Regions from separate parts of the Algoriphagus confluentis genome, predicted to be linked through region 2. Evidence: riboswitches for the same ligand, from Rfam matches in the RefSeq annotation. Region 2 holds a riboswitch; each other region holds the start of a gene.
The links. Region 2 has a riboswitch for S-adenosylmethionine ahead of AAA943_RS10090 (trans-sulfuration enzyme family protein). Riboswitches for the same ligand answer to the same signal wherever they lie in the genome.
Positions count from the first base shown of each region.

Region 1 (4,225 bases), on a different contig from region 2:
CATTGTCGTTGGAATGATTTCAGGATCTCAGATCAGTGTGAGCGGACCGGCTGCTGGCCTTACCGTCATAGTTTTGGATTCTATCACTTCATTGGGAAGCTTCGAGCTCTTCCTTGGAACGGTCCTGATCGCAGGACTACTGCAAATCCTGTTAGGAATAGCCCGAGCGGGTGAGTTGGGTTATTTTTTTCCTCATTCGGTTATCAAAGGAATGCTCACGGCCATTGGTTTGATTTTGATTTTGAAGCAGATTCCCCATGCTTTGGGCTATGACAAAGACACCATGGGAGATGAATCTTTCCTTCAGGCGGACCAGCATAATACGATTACAGAAATCGGCTATGCCATACAGTATCACAGTCCCGGAGCCTTGCCCATAGTCTTCACGGCGCTTTTGGTTTTGATTCTTTTTGAAAATCCCAGGATTGGAAATCATTCCTTTTTTGGCCTCATTCCGGGGGCACTTTGGGCAGTACTCATAGGCTTGGGAATCAATGAAGCTTACGGGGTTTGGAAACCGGAATGGAAGCTAGGAGGAGAGCAATTGGTGACTATTCCTCAAGTCAACTCCTTGAATGAGCTTTCCGGACTTCTTACTTTTCCTGATTTCAGTCTCATTACCAGTTCGCAATTCTGGATCGTGTCTATCACTATCGCTGTAGTGGGAAGTATTGAGACTTTGCTCAGTATCGATGCTGCGGACAAAATGGATCCTCAAAAGCGAATCACTCCCACCAATCGGGAATTGATTGCTCAGGGAGCGGGAAATTCCCTCTCAGGACTTATAGGTGGTCTTCCTATCACGGCCGTTATTGTCCGCAGTTCGGCAAATATTTCATCTGGAGCAAAGACCAAGCTCTCTGCTATTTTTCACGGATTTTTACTCCTCATTTTGGTTTTATCCATACCCGGAATTCTGAATAAAATCCCGCTAAGCTGTCTTGCTGCCGTACTGTTTGTCGTAGGGTATAAACTGGCCAAACCTTCGATTTTCATAGGAGTCTATGAGAAAGGATGGAATCAATTTATCCCATTTATGGTCACCTTATTGGCCATACTCTTTACCGATTTACTGATTGGAATAGGAATCGGGATGGTTTTTGGGTTGTTTTTTGTGGTGAAAAGCAATTTTCAGCGGGCCCTCACCATAACAGAGCTCAATGGAAACTACTTGCTCAAACTCCAAAAAGATGTATCTTTTCTAAACAAGCCATTCCTCCTCAAAAAGTTGGCAGAAATTCCCGAAGGCGCAAAAGTAATTCTGAACGCACATAAGGCGAGATTTATAGACAGTGATATCAGGGAGGTTTTGGATGATTTTATCCAATCTTGTCCTTCCAAAAACATTGAAATCACCATCGAAGGCTACCCCTACCATCTGACCAAACGCCTATGAATCCCTACGAAAAACTTCTACTTCAGAATAAGGCCTGGTCTGAGGAAAAAACCCAAAACGATCGGGACTTTTTCATGCGACTCGCTGATCAACAAAAGCCCAAGTTTCTTTGGATCGGGTGCTCAGACAGCCGGGTTTCTGCCAACGAAATTACCGGAACAGATCCTGGAGAGGTCTTTGTTCACCGAAACATCGCCAATGTAGTGGTCCATACTGATCTCAATCTACTCTCTGTACTCCAATACGCGGTTGAGGTTCTGAAAGTGGAGCATGTTATCATATGCGGTCATTATGGATGCGGAGGAGTTGAGGCAGCAATCTCCCATCATTCCTATGGTTTGATCAACAAATGGCTCAGAAACATCAAAGAAGTTTACAAGCTTTATCAAGCGGAAATTGAATCTATTTCCGATCATAAAAAACAGGTAAATCGCCTGGTGGAGCTTAATGTCATCGAACAATGCCAGGGCTTGATAAAAACTTCAATCATCCAAAAAGCCTGGAAAGAACGTAAAGCACCGCATGTCTACGGATGGGCTTACGGACTGGAGGATGGATTGGTCAAAGAGTTGGTCAAGATTACTCCCGACCTCGAAAATGTACATCCTATCTTTCGCTATTCTGACGATCAGTTGAATCCGATTTTGTGATTTTACGGTCGATTTAGGAATTAATTTTTGGGATTGTCAAAAAGCCCTGTTTACTTTGTTGTATCCTTTCACTTTTTGTGCAGGGATTTATAAAGAAGAGGCGAGAGACAGGCTCTACGACCCTCTGGCAACCTTCCAAAGTGGAAAGGTGCCCATTCCTGCCGGAGAAGAGGGTCTTCTTCGGAACTATAAATTCCTTGCGGTATGATCAAACAAGCTTCCCTTCTTCCCTTATCCTTTCTTGGCTTTCCTTCTTCTTTGCAGGGAAGAAAACTAGCTGCCCTGCAATTAATTTCTTTGGCTGCCAAATGCCAGTCACATACCAACTCATTGAATCGTCTTTTAACCCTTTAACCCTACTTACCATGTCAAGTAACTATCGATTTGAAACCCTTCAGCTTCACGCTGGACAAGCACCTGATCCGGCCACCAATTCCCGGGCAGTACCCATCTATCAGACCACGTCCTACACCTTCAACAGTGCGGAGCATGGTGCCAATTTATTTGGATTGAAAGAATTCGGAAATATCTACACCCGAATCATGAATCCCACGACGGATGTTTTCGAAAAAAGAATTGCAGCATTGGAAGGCGGTGTGGCCGCTGTAGCCACCAGTTCAGGACAAGCTGCCCAGTTTTTGGCATTAAATAATATACTCCAAGCAGGGGAAAACTTTGTTTCTACTTCTTTTCTTTATGGAGGAACTTACAACCAATTCAAGGTTGCTTTCAAAAGAATAGGAATCGAGGCAAGATTTGCCAAAGGAGACTCTCCGGAAGCTTTTGAAAAGCTGATCAATGCAAAAACCAAAGCGATTTATTTGGAAACCATCGGAAATCCGGAATTCAACATTCCCGACTTTGAAGCGATTGCGGCTTTGGCAAAAAAACATGACATCCCGCTTATCGTAGACAACACATTTGGTGCAGGAGGGTACTTGTTCAAGCCGATAGCCCATGGAGCCAATATCGTGACCTCTTCTGCCACCAAATGGATCGGAGGACACGGTACTTCTATCGGAGGAGTAATCGTCGATGCCGGCAATTTTAACTGGGGAAACGGGAAATTTTCTCAATTTTCCGAACCCTCTGAAGGATATCATGGCTTGAATTTTTGGGAGATTTTTGGAGAAAACAATCCTTTAGGCCTTCCCAATATTGCCTTTGCAATCCGGGCTCGTGTAGAAGGCCTTAGAGACTTTGGACCTGCTATTAGCCCTTTCAATTCATTTTTGCTTCTCCAAGGCATAGAAACTCTTTCCTTAAGGGTGCAAAGGACAGTCGAAAATGCCTTGGCAATCGCCTCTTGGCTGGAGTCTCATCCCAAGGTGTCCAAAGTGAATTATCCCGGATTACCTTCCTCTCCCTACCATGCTTTAGCCAAAAAATACCTCAAGAATGGTTTTGGAGGGGTCTTGAGTTTTGAACTGAAAGGAGACAAAGAATCGACTTCTGCATTTATCAATAATCTCGAGCTTATTTCACATTTGGCTAATGTGGGTGATGCCAAGACCCTGATTATTCAGCCCTCAGCCACAACCCATCAGCAGCTGAGTGAAGAAGAGCAGCTTGCGGCGGGAGTTACCCCAACCTTGTTGCGGCTTTCTTTGGGAATTGAGCACATTGAAGACATCAAAGCAGACTTACAACTGGCCTTCGACAAACTATAAACCTTAATTGCGGATGGAATTTCTTCTTTCCCCTAGGGAATTTACAATGATTGAACACACCTTTCACAGCGAAGAACCTCTTGTCTTGGAATCGGGACAAGTGCTCAAATCTTACCATTTAGCTTATACCACCTACGGCTTACTCAATCCGGATAAGTCCAATGCGATTTGGGTTGTCCATGCCCTCACCGGCAACTCCCATGCTGCTGAATGGTGGGAAGGGTTGATTGGTGACGGGAAATTCTTCGATCCTGCTTCGCATTTCATCATTTGTGTCAACCTCCTAGGAAGCAGTTATGGATCTACCAATCCACTCAGTGTCAATCCAGACACCGGGCAGTCCTATTTCTATGATTTTCCTCAATTGACACCGAGAGATTTGGCGGCAAGTTTGGAGGCGCTGAGAATTCACCTTCACCTGAGCCAAATCCATACCCTGATTGGGGGTTCACTTGGAGGGCAAGTAGCTTTAGAATGGGCCGTTGAACTGGGAAAGAAGCTTAAAAATG
Region 1 is NZ_BTPD01000003.1:292,046-296,270, reverse strand. Features, by position in the region: gene AAA943_RS06045 (SulP family inorganic anion transporter) at 1-1,396, shown strand, start outside; gene AAA943_RS06040 (carbonic anhydrase) at 1,393-2,046, shown strand; SAM riboswitch class I at 2,131-2,241, shown strand; gene AAA943_RS06035 (O-acetylhomoserine aminocarboxypropyltransferase/cysteine synthase family protein) at 2,412-3,716, shown strand; gene AAA943_RS06030 (homoserine O-acetyltransferase family protein) at 3,730-4,225, shown strand, end outside.
Region 1: another riboswitch for S-adenosylmethionine. It lies ahead of AAA943_RS06035 (O-acetylhomoserine aminocarboxypropyltransferase/cysteine synthase family protein); the one in region 2 lies ahead of AAA943_RS10090 (trans-sulfuration enzyme family protein).

Region 2 (4,225 bases):
GGGCGGAACCAATGAGTGACTGGCCATAGCACCAAGGGATACCGCTACAATTGTCGCTGCATAGGAAAGGGTGCTTTTTGCGGAAAGGGATTTAGCAATGGGATTCATCATGATGATGGTACTGTCTCCAAATACCGGAATGGAAAGAATCCAACTGCTGAGCATTAGGGAAAGGTTCACGGATTTTTCACCCACCCAGCGGAGTACTTTTTCTGCAATCACCATGGCTCCTCCGGTTTTTTCCAAAAAAGTACCCAAAATAACCCCTAGCAAAATCAGCAACCCTACGCTACCCAAAACTCCTCCAAATCCTTCAGAGATCGACTTGATGATCAACTCCGGCTCCATGCCCATCATCAATCCATAAATGATGGCTCCTACAAACAGTGCCAAAAAAGGGTGAATATCAAACTTGATGATGGCAACTAGAATCAGGGTCAATGCGACCAGAATAATCAGGAGTGTGAGCATCTTGGGTTCAAAGGTTGGAGTATGGGTTTTTCCAAAGGAGGAAAAAGTGAAAGCAAAAAATTAAAGAAAAATCAGGGAAAACCAGCCCCTCCAGTGGAAAAGTTGAAAATAGAAAGCCGACTGAAAAAATATCCAGTCGGCTGATGAACTGAGTCTACTCTTATTTTGACTTTTCCAGGGCTTGTTCTACATCCTGAATGATATCATCTGAATGCTCCAAGCCAACCGAAAGGCGGATCAATCCATCTGAAATTCCCACTTTGGCGCGTTCCTCTGCAGAAAGCTTGCTGTGGGTAGTAGAAGCGGGATGGGTGATGATGCTTCGGCTGTCCCCAAGGTTGGCTGTCACCGAGATCATTTTCAGCTGGTCAATAAATCGCTGTGCTCTGGCCACTCCTCCTTTGAGGGAGAGGGTGATGATTCCGCCTCCCGCTTTCATTTGTTTGATTGCCAGGTCGTGTTGAGGATGGGAGGGGAGGAAGGGGTATTTGACTGCTTCCAAGTGGCTATTTCCTTCAAAATATTCTGCGATTCGAAGGGCGTTGGCACAATGGCGGTCCATTCTTACTGCGAGTGTCTCCATGCTTTTAGCCAAAATCCAGGCATTGAAAGGGGATATGGATGGTCCGGTATGCCGGGTGAAAAACTGGACCTCTTTCATGAGGTCCTTTTTCCCCAGAATCAAACCTCCCAATACCCTTCCCTGTCCGTCGATGTATTTGGTCGCACTGTGGGTGACGATATGTGCTCCCCATTTGGCCGGCTGCTGAAGATATGGAGTAGCAAAGCAGTTGTCCACTACCAAAATCAACCCATGGGCCTGAGCAAATTTCCCCGCCCATTCTAAGTCGATGATTTCCAAGCCTGGATTGGACGGAGTTTCGATAAAGAGCATTTTGGTGTTGGGCTGGACCAGTTTTTCCCAATTTTGGCAATCTGAAATATCTCCATAGGTGGAGGTGATTCCCCATTTGGGGAAAACCCGGGTTAATAGCTGATGGGTGGATCCGAAAAGGGAGCGTGAAGCCAAAACATGGTCACCCTGCTGCAAAAGAGAAGCAATGCTCCCGAACATGGCCGCCATACCAGAGGCTGTGGCGATTCCATCATCCGTTCCTTCTGCCGCACAGACCTTTTGGATCAGATCTGCGGAGTTGGGATTGGCATAGCGCGAATAAATATTCCCCTGAATCTCGTCGGCAAACATGGCCCGAGCCTCCTCAGCTGAGTCAAAGGTGAAGCTGGAGGTAAGAAAGATGGGCGAGGAGTGTTCCTTTTCGTTGGTTCGGCTTTGGATTCGAATAGAATCTGTTTCAAAATGGCTCATGGCTTTAGGTATGGATAAGTATGGGCTTCAGGGGTGAAAAAAGAATTTCCCTAAGCAGAACCTGAACCAGAAAGAGGGGTAGATTAATCCGCCAATTTATAGTTCCCGCTGAGGGTAGGACTTGGCACCTTTCTCCTTGGCTGAAGATGGTTGCCAGAGGGTCATCGAGCCTAGTCTCTCGCCTCTTCTTTATAAATCAGTCACCTGAAGTGATGCAAAGAAAAAGGGAGAATTGGGTATTTCCAAATCTCCCTTGCAATCAGTCGTTGAATTGGGTCATAGTTTGGGCGATGCCGACGGTGCAAAACCCTTGAATCATGGATATCGCCCGATCCATCATCTCAGGTAGCTCCTCAAACTCTCGGGGCGTAAATCTTCCCAAAACATATTCTACTTGCCTTCCTTTTGGGAAGTCGTCGCCAATCCCCATCCGTAATCGGGGATAATCCTGTCCACCCAAAAGCGCTTCAATATTTTTTAGCCCATTGTGTCCTGCTGAGCTGCCTTTTCCCCTCATGCGAAGTTTTCCAAAGGGAATGGCTACATCATCCACTAAGACCAGGATGTTTTCCTTGGGCACATTGAGTTCTTTCATCCAATAGTTGACTGCTTTGCCACTTAGGTTCATGTATGTGGTAGGCTTGATGAGATGTAGGGTTCTTCCTTTGTGTTTGATCTCGGCTTTGAAGGCCAGTCGGTCACTTTTCCACGCGGCCCCTTCCTTATCCGCCAATCTATCCAAGGTCAAGAAGCCGATGTTATGTCGGGTGAGTTCGTATTCTGGGCCGATGTTTCCCAAGCCCACAATCAAATATTTCATATTCTATCCGGTTCAAGCTTGTGAAAATAAAAAATCCTGCCCGATAAAGGGCAGGATCTTAATAAACTGTTGGTAATTGAATTACTCAGCCTTTTTTCCTCTAAGTGCTCTCGGAATACCGATGGTCACGATGGATACATTAGGAGAGGTAAGGATTTCATATCCTTCAGGATTCAATTCACCTACTTTGAAAGATTTACCCAAGTCGAGGTTGGAAATATCAGCTTCGATAAAGTCAGGAAGGTTTTGAGCCAATCCTTTTACTTTCAATTTTCTGGTTTTGAATTCCAACTTACCCCCTTTTGCAATACCTGGAGAGCTTCCTGTGATTTTGACAGGAATCTCAAACTTAATCGGCTTGTCGTTGGTGAAAGCCATGAAGTCTGCATGAAGCAATACTTCGCTTACCGGATGGAATTGAGCTTCTTTCAAAACCGCCTTCACGATAGTTCCTTCGATGTTCAATTCCACCAAGTGAACGTCCGGAGTATAGATCAAGTCCCTGAACAGGATGGCAGGGGAATGGAAATGAATTTGTTCAGGAATACCTGGACCGTAAACCACGCAGGGTACACTGCCGGTATCTCTGATCTCATTCAAAGAGGCACTGTCGAGATTTGCTCTTTTAAACCCTATAATCTCTAGTGTTTTCATATGTATTTGTATTTAAAATTGGTTTCTCAGATAAATAGCGAGCTGATTGAAGTATGTCCAGTGACGGCATGAATGGCTTTTCCAAACAGCTCGGCTACAGTGAGGACGCGGATTTTCGGAGAGGGTTGCCTTAGGGCTATGGTGTCGGTGATGACTAATTCTTCCAAAACGGAGTTTTCGATGTTTTCGAAAGCATTTCCTGACAAGACACCGTGAGTCACAATTGCCCTTACAGAAGTCGCACCTTTTTCTTTAATGATTTGGGCAGCTTTGCAGAGAGTACCTGCAGTATCAACCAAATCATCGACTAGAATCACATCTTTACCCTCTACATCCCCGATTACCTGCATGGAGGCGATCTCGTTGGCTCTTTTTCTGTGCTTATCACAGACCACCATTTCTACTTCAAAGTGCTTGGCGTAGGATCTGGCCCTTGCAACACCTCCCACATCGGGAGCTGCAAAAATCATATCCTTGAGCCTAAGCGTGCTCAAATAGGGCGCAAATATAGCTGATCCATTCAAATGATCCAATGGGATATCAAAAAATCCCTGGATTTGTCCTGCATGAAGGTCGCAGGTCATGATTCGGTCTGCACCTGCCGAGGTAATCATGTTGGCGATCAATTTAGCAGCGATGGATACCCGTGGTCGGTCTTTTCTATCCTGCCTAGCATATCCAAAATAGGGGATCACCGCACAGACCTTGTATGCACTTGCCCTTTTTGCGGCATCGATCAGAAGGCAGAGCTCCAGGATGTTGTCACTGGGAGCATTGGTACTTTGGATGATGAAGACGGTGCAGCCACGGATGGATTCATCAAAACTTGGGGACATTTCTCCGTCACTGAACTTAGAGAGAGTAAGGTCACCAAGCTTTTTTCCGTAACTCTTGGCAATTTTTTCTGCTAATTTTTCACTGCTTGATCCGGCAAATATTTTTACCTCTGACAT
Region 2 is NZ_BTPD01000006.1:43,696-47,920, forward strand. Features, by position in the region: gene AAA943_RS10085 (GntP family permease) at 1-471, opposite strand, end outside; gene AAA943_RS10090 (trans-sulfuration enzyme family protein) at 632-1,798, opposite strand; SAM riboswitch class I at 1,892-1,996, opposite strand; gene pth (aminoacyl-tRNA hydrolase) at 2,058-2,618, opposite strand; gene AAA943_RS10100 (50S ribosomal protein L25/general stress protein Ctc) at 2,700-3,272, opposite strand; gene AAA943_RS10105 (ribose-phosphate pyrophosphokinase) at 3,299-4,225, opposite strand.

Region 3 (4,225 bases), on a different contig from region 2:
GTTTCATGTCTACCTTAGTTAGGATTTTTCTTACTACCCTGTTTGTTGGTTGTCTTGGAAGTTCTTTCTCCCAAGAATTGATCAATAAGCGACCCACATTTTATGCTTACTCGGGCTTTTCGGGAGCTAATCTTACCCAGTTTAATCAAATGCTGAATGAAAGAGGTCTGTCCTCTTTGAGAAATAGGTATTCCAGTATCGGATTGGGGTACCAGACCAGAATCAATGATTTTGTGCTGGGGTTTGATCTGGGACAGCATACAGGGAAAGCAAGTCAGCTGGACGATATGCGGATTAGGTACCGGACTACCCGGGCTCTTCTGAATATAGGCTATTCGATGACGGAAGAGGGCAGGTTTCAATTGATCCACTACTTGGGCTTGGGTTTTGGTTTCATGAACTTTCAGATGCTCCCAGAGGAGCAGGATCGAAATCTTGAGCTATTTCTTCTTGATTCCCAGCAGGGATTTATCCTTCGGAAAAACGATATCCATCAGGGAACTTCTCAATTTGGCAACTTCCTGACCGAAATCGGCTTTCAGCTGAGTTATGACTTTCCTATTCCGGGAAGAAAAGAAGCACTTCAGGTTATGGCGAGGGGAGGTTATTCTTTCAGCCCGATCGAAAACTCCTGGAATATGAATGGGATAGCTTTTGACAATGCCCAGTCAGGTGCTTTTATCCGGGTCGGGGCCGGGATTTCACTTCCTGAACGCAATTTCTTTTATAAAGATGCTACTATAGGAATTTCTTTGGTGCGGGGGGTTCACAATACCAAGCCTGACGCACTGAACGGCTACCTTGAATCCTTTGGCTATCAGCCCTTGGAAGGAAAACCCTCCAATTGGGGGTTGAGAATCCTGGGTGATACCGAAGGATTGCTCTACGGAGTGGACGTATTTAATCTTGCGATGAGTGGACAAGCGAGCAATTTTCAAGAACATAGCCTGAATAGTGTTCGGGTCTACGCCAATGGAGGCTTTAAACTGATTCAATTTGAGAATTTTGCATTGGGGGCATTGGGAGGTCTGGGTTACGGCAATCTTCGATATACACTAAGCGATGTAAACAAACCGGATTTTCCAGAACTTTTGGAAGATCGATATTTTGACGGATATCTCCGAAGCTCAGGAGTCATGATCAAGCCCGAAGTTTTTTTGGAGTATGGATTGCCTCTTACCAAAAGAAAGCTTTTTGACTTGGTGTTTTCAGCTTCCGCCGGATATGAGTTGGCTTTTCCGGGATATAGTCTTGGAGAGATCTCTATGAATCAATACATGTCAGGAAGCTACCTGCTTTTTGGAATAGGGGTTCGGCCTTAGTTGAGATAAAGTTGAATTCTGTTTTTATCCAAGTTTTACTTCCTTCAGTTGATTGGAATTCCCTTTTTGCTGTTATTTTTGTCCAGCTTATCGAGAAAGACCGAGGGAAGGGCCCTACGACGTCTTAGCAACCTGATAACAAGGTGCTAACTCCCATTCCGGATATGCCGGAAGAAGATGAGCGGAAAAGAATACCTCTCCGTACTTTTCTCCGTGTTTTGCTCGATTTGCTTTTTGATTTGAAGAAACTATTACCATGCAAAACCGAACCGAAGTCCTACTCCAAGCGATTGAAAAGCGAATCCTAATATTGGATGGTGCGATGGGCACAATGATTCAGCGCTATACCCTGGATGAAAATGATTTCAGAACTTCTCAACTGGCCGATCATCCCAAACCTTTGAAAGGGAACAATGATCTCCTTTCATTAAGCAGACCTGATATCATCAAAGCCATCCATAGGGAATACCTGGAAGCTGGTGCTGATATCATTGAAACCAATACTTTTTCCGGTACTACCATCGCTCAGGAAGACTATGCGCTTCCGCATTTGGCCTATGCGATCAACTTTGAATCAGCCAAAATCGCAAGGGAAGTAGCTGATGAATTTACAGCACTGGATTCCTCCAAACCCCGATTTGTAGCCGGAGCCATGGGGCCTACCAATAGGACAGCTTCCATTTCTCCAGATGTCAACGACCCCGGGTATCGGGCGATTACTTTTGACCAACTTGCGGAAGCTTATTCAGAGCAGGTCCGAGGACTGTTGGATGGTGGGGCAGATATCATTTTGATCGAGACTATATTTGATACGCTCAATGCAAAAGCAGCGCTTTATGCCGTGCAGGAAGTGTATGAAGAAAGGAACATCCCGCTAGACCCTAGAGAAGGGGGGATTCCGATTATGATTTCAGGGACCATCACGGATGCTTCCGGAAGAACGCTCTCTGGACAGACCACAGAGGCCTTTTTGATTTCTGTTTCCCATGTTCCCTTGCTTTCGGTAGGCTTAAATTGCGCGCTGGGAGCAAAGGAATTAAGACCTTATTTGAAAGTGCTTTCGCAAAAAGCACCTTTCTATGTTTCTGCCTATCCGAATGCTGGCTTGCCAAATGAATTTGGCGCATACGATCAGGGAGCGAATGAAATGGCCGATCAAGTCAGGGATTTTTTGAAAGAAGGAATGCTGAATATTTTGGGAGGATGCTGTGGAACCACCCCGGATCATATTCGTGCTTTGGCAAAAATGGCAGCCGAATTTCAGCCTAGAAAAAAAGAATTAGAATTGGAAGAGGAGGAAAGCAATGCCTAAGCAAGACTACATGAAATTATCGGGACTGGAGCCTCTGGTTTTCACCCCAAACATCAATTTTGTCAATATCGGCGAGCGGACCAATATCACCGGCTCGAAGAAGTTTGCCCGGCTCATTCTGAATGGTAAATACGATGAAGCCCTGGATATCGCTTTGGATCAAGTCAGAGGCGGAGCTCAGGTCTTGGACGTATGCATGGATGAGGGCATGCTGGACGGAGAATATGCCATGACCCGCTTCCTCAACCTGATCGCTTCGGAGCCGGAAATCAGCCGAATTCCCATCATGATCGATAGCTCCAAGTGGAGTATCATCTTAGCAGGACTGAAGTGTGTGCAGGGAAAAGGGATTGTCAATTCGATTTCCCTCAAAAACGGGGAGGAAGAATTTATCCTACAAGCCAAGACCATCAAGAAGTTTGGAGCTGCGGTGGTAGTCATGGCTTTTGACGAAAAAGGACAGGCAGATACATACAATCGCCGAATTGAGATATGCCAGCGTAGTTATCGGGTTTTGGTGGATCAGGTCAAATTCAATCCTCAGGATATCATTTTCGACCCGAATATTTTCCCGGTTGCCACAGGAATGGAAGAGCATCGACGCAATGCACTGGACTTCTTTTTGGCTACAAAATGGATCAAGGAAAATCTTCCCGGTGCCAAAGTGAGTGGGGGTGTGTCCAATGTTTCTTTTTCCTTCAGAGGAAATGATCGGGTTCGTGAAGCTATGCATGCCGCTTTTCTCTACCATGCTATACATCATGGTATGGATATGGGAATCGTCAATCCAACCATGCTTGAAGTCTACGATGACATTCCAAAGGATTTGCTCGAAAGGGTAGAGGATGTTCTATTTGACCGAAGGTCAGACGCGACAGAGCGTTTGCTGGATTTTGCCGAAACGGTCAAAGCAGCAGATAAAAAGGAAGTTGTCAACGAAGCATGGAGATCTGATCCTGTAGCCAAAAGGATTGAGCATGCCTTGGTCAAAGGAATTCTGGACTTCATCGTCGAGGACACCGAGGCCGCCAGGCAGGAATTGGTCAATCCTCTAAAAGTAATCGAAGGCCCGCTCATGGATGGGATGAATGTTGTGGGAGATTTGTTTGGAGAGGGGAAAATGTTTCTTCCTCAGGTGGTCAAATCCGCCCGGGTGATGAAAAAAGCAGTAGCATATCTGGAGCCATTTATGCCATTGCCCGAAGAAGGGCAGGAAGCATCTTCGTTGAAGAAGATTCTCCTAGCTACAGTGAAGGGCGATGTCCACGATATAGGGAAAAACATCGTTGGGGTCGTCTTGGCATGTAACAGCTACCAAATTATTGATTTGGGGGTGATGGTAGATGCTCAGAAAATAATCGATGAAGCAGTCAAAAACAAAGTAGACATCATCGGACTGAGTGGATTGATCACACCATCCTTGGATGAGATGGTCAATGTGGCCTCCGAAATGGAGCGTCAGGGTTTACAGATTCCGCTTTTGATCGGTGGAGCCACTACCTCCCGAATTCACACGGCTGTCAAAATTGATCCAGTGTATTCGGGGACTGTGGTTCATGTGACTGATGCCAGCAAATCTGTGCCTATTGCT
Region 3 is NZ_BTPD01000003.1:147,354-151,578, forward strand. Features, by position in the region: gene AAA943_RS05365 (hypothetical protein) at 6-1,322, shown strand; SAM riboswitch class I at 1,407-1,506, shown strand; gene AAA943_RS05370 (homocysteine S-methyltransferase family protein) at 1,579-2,634, shown strand; gene metH (methionine synthase) at 2,627-4,225, shown strand, end outside.
Region 3: another riboswitch for S-adenosylmethionine. It lies ahead of AAA943_RS05370 (homocysteine S-methyltransferase family protein); the one in region 2 lies ahead of AAA943_RS10090 (trans-sulfuration enzyme family protein).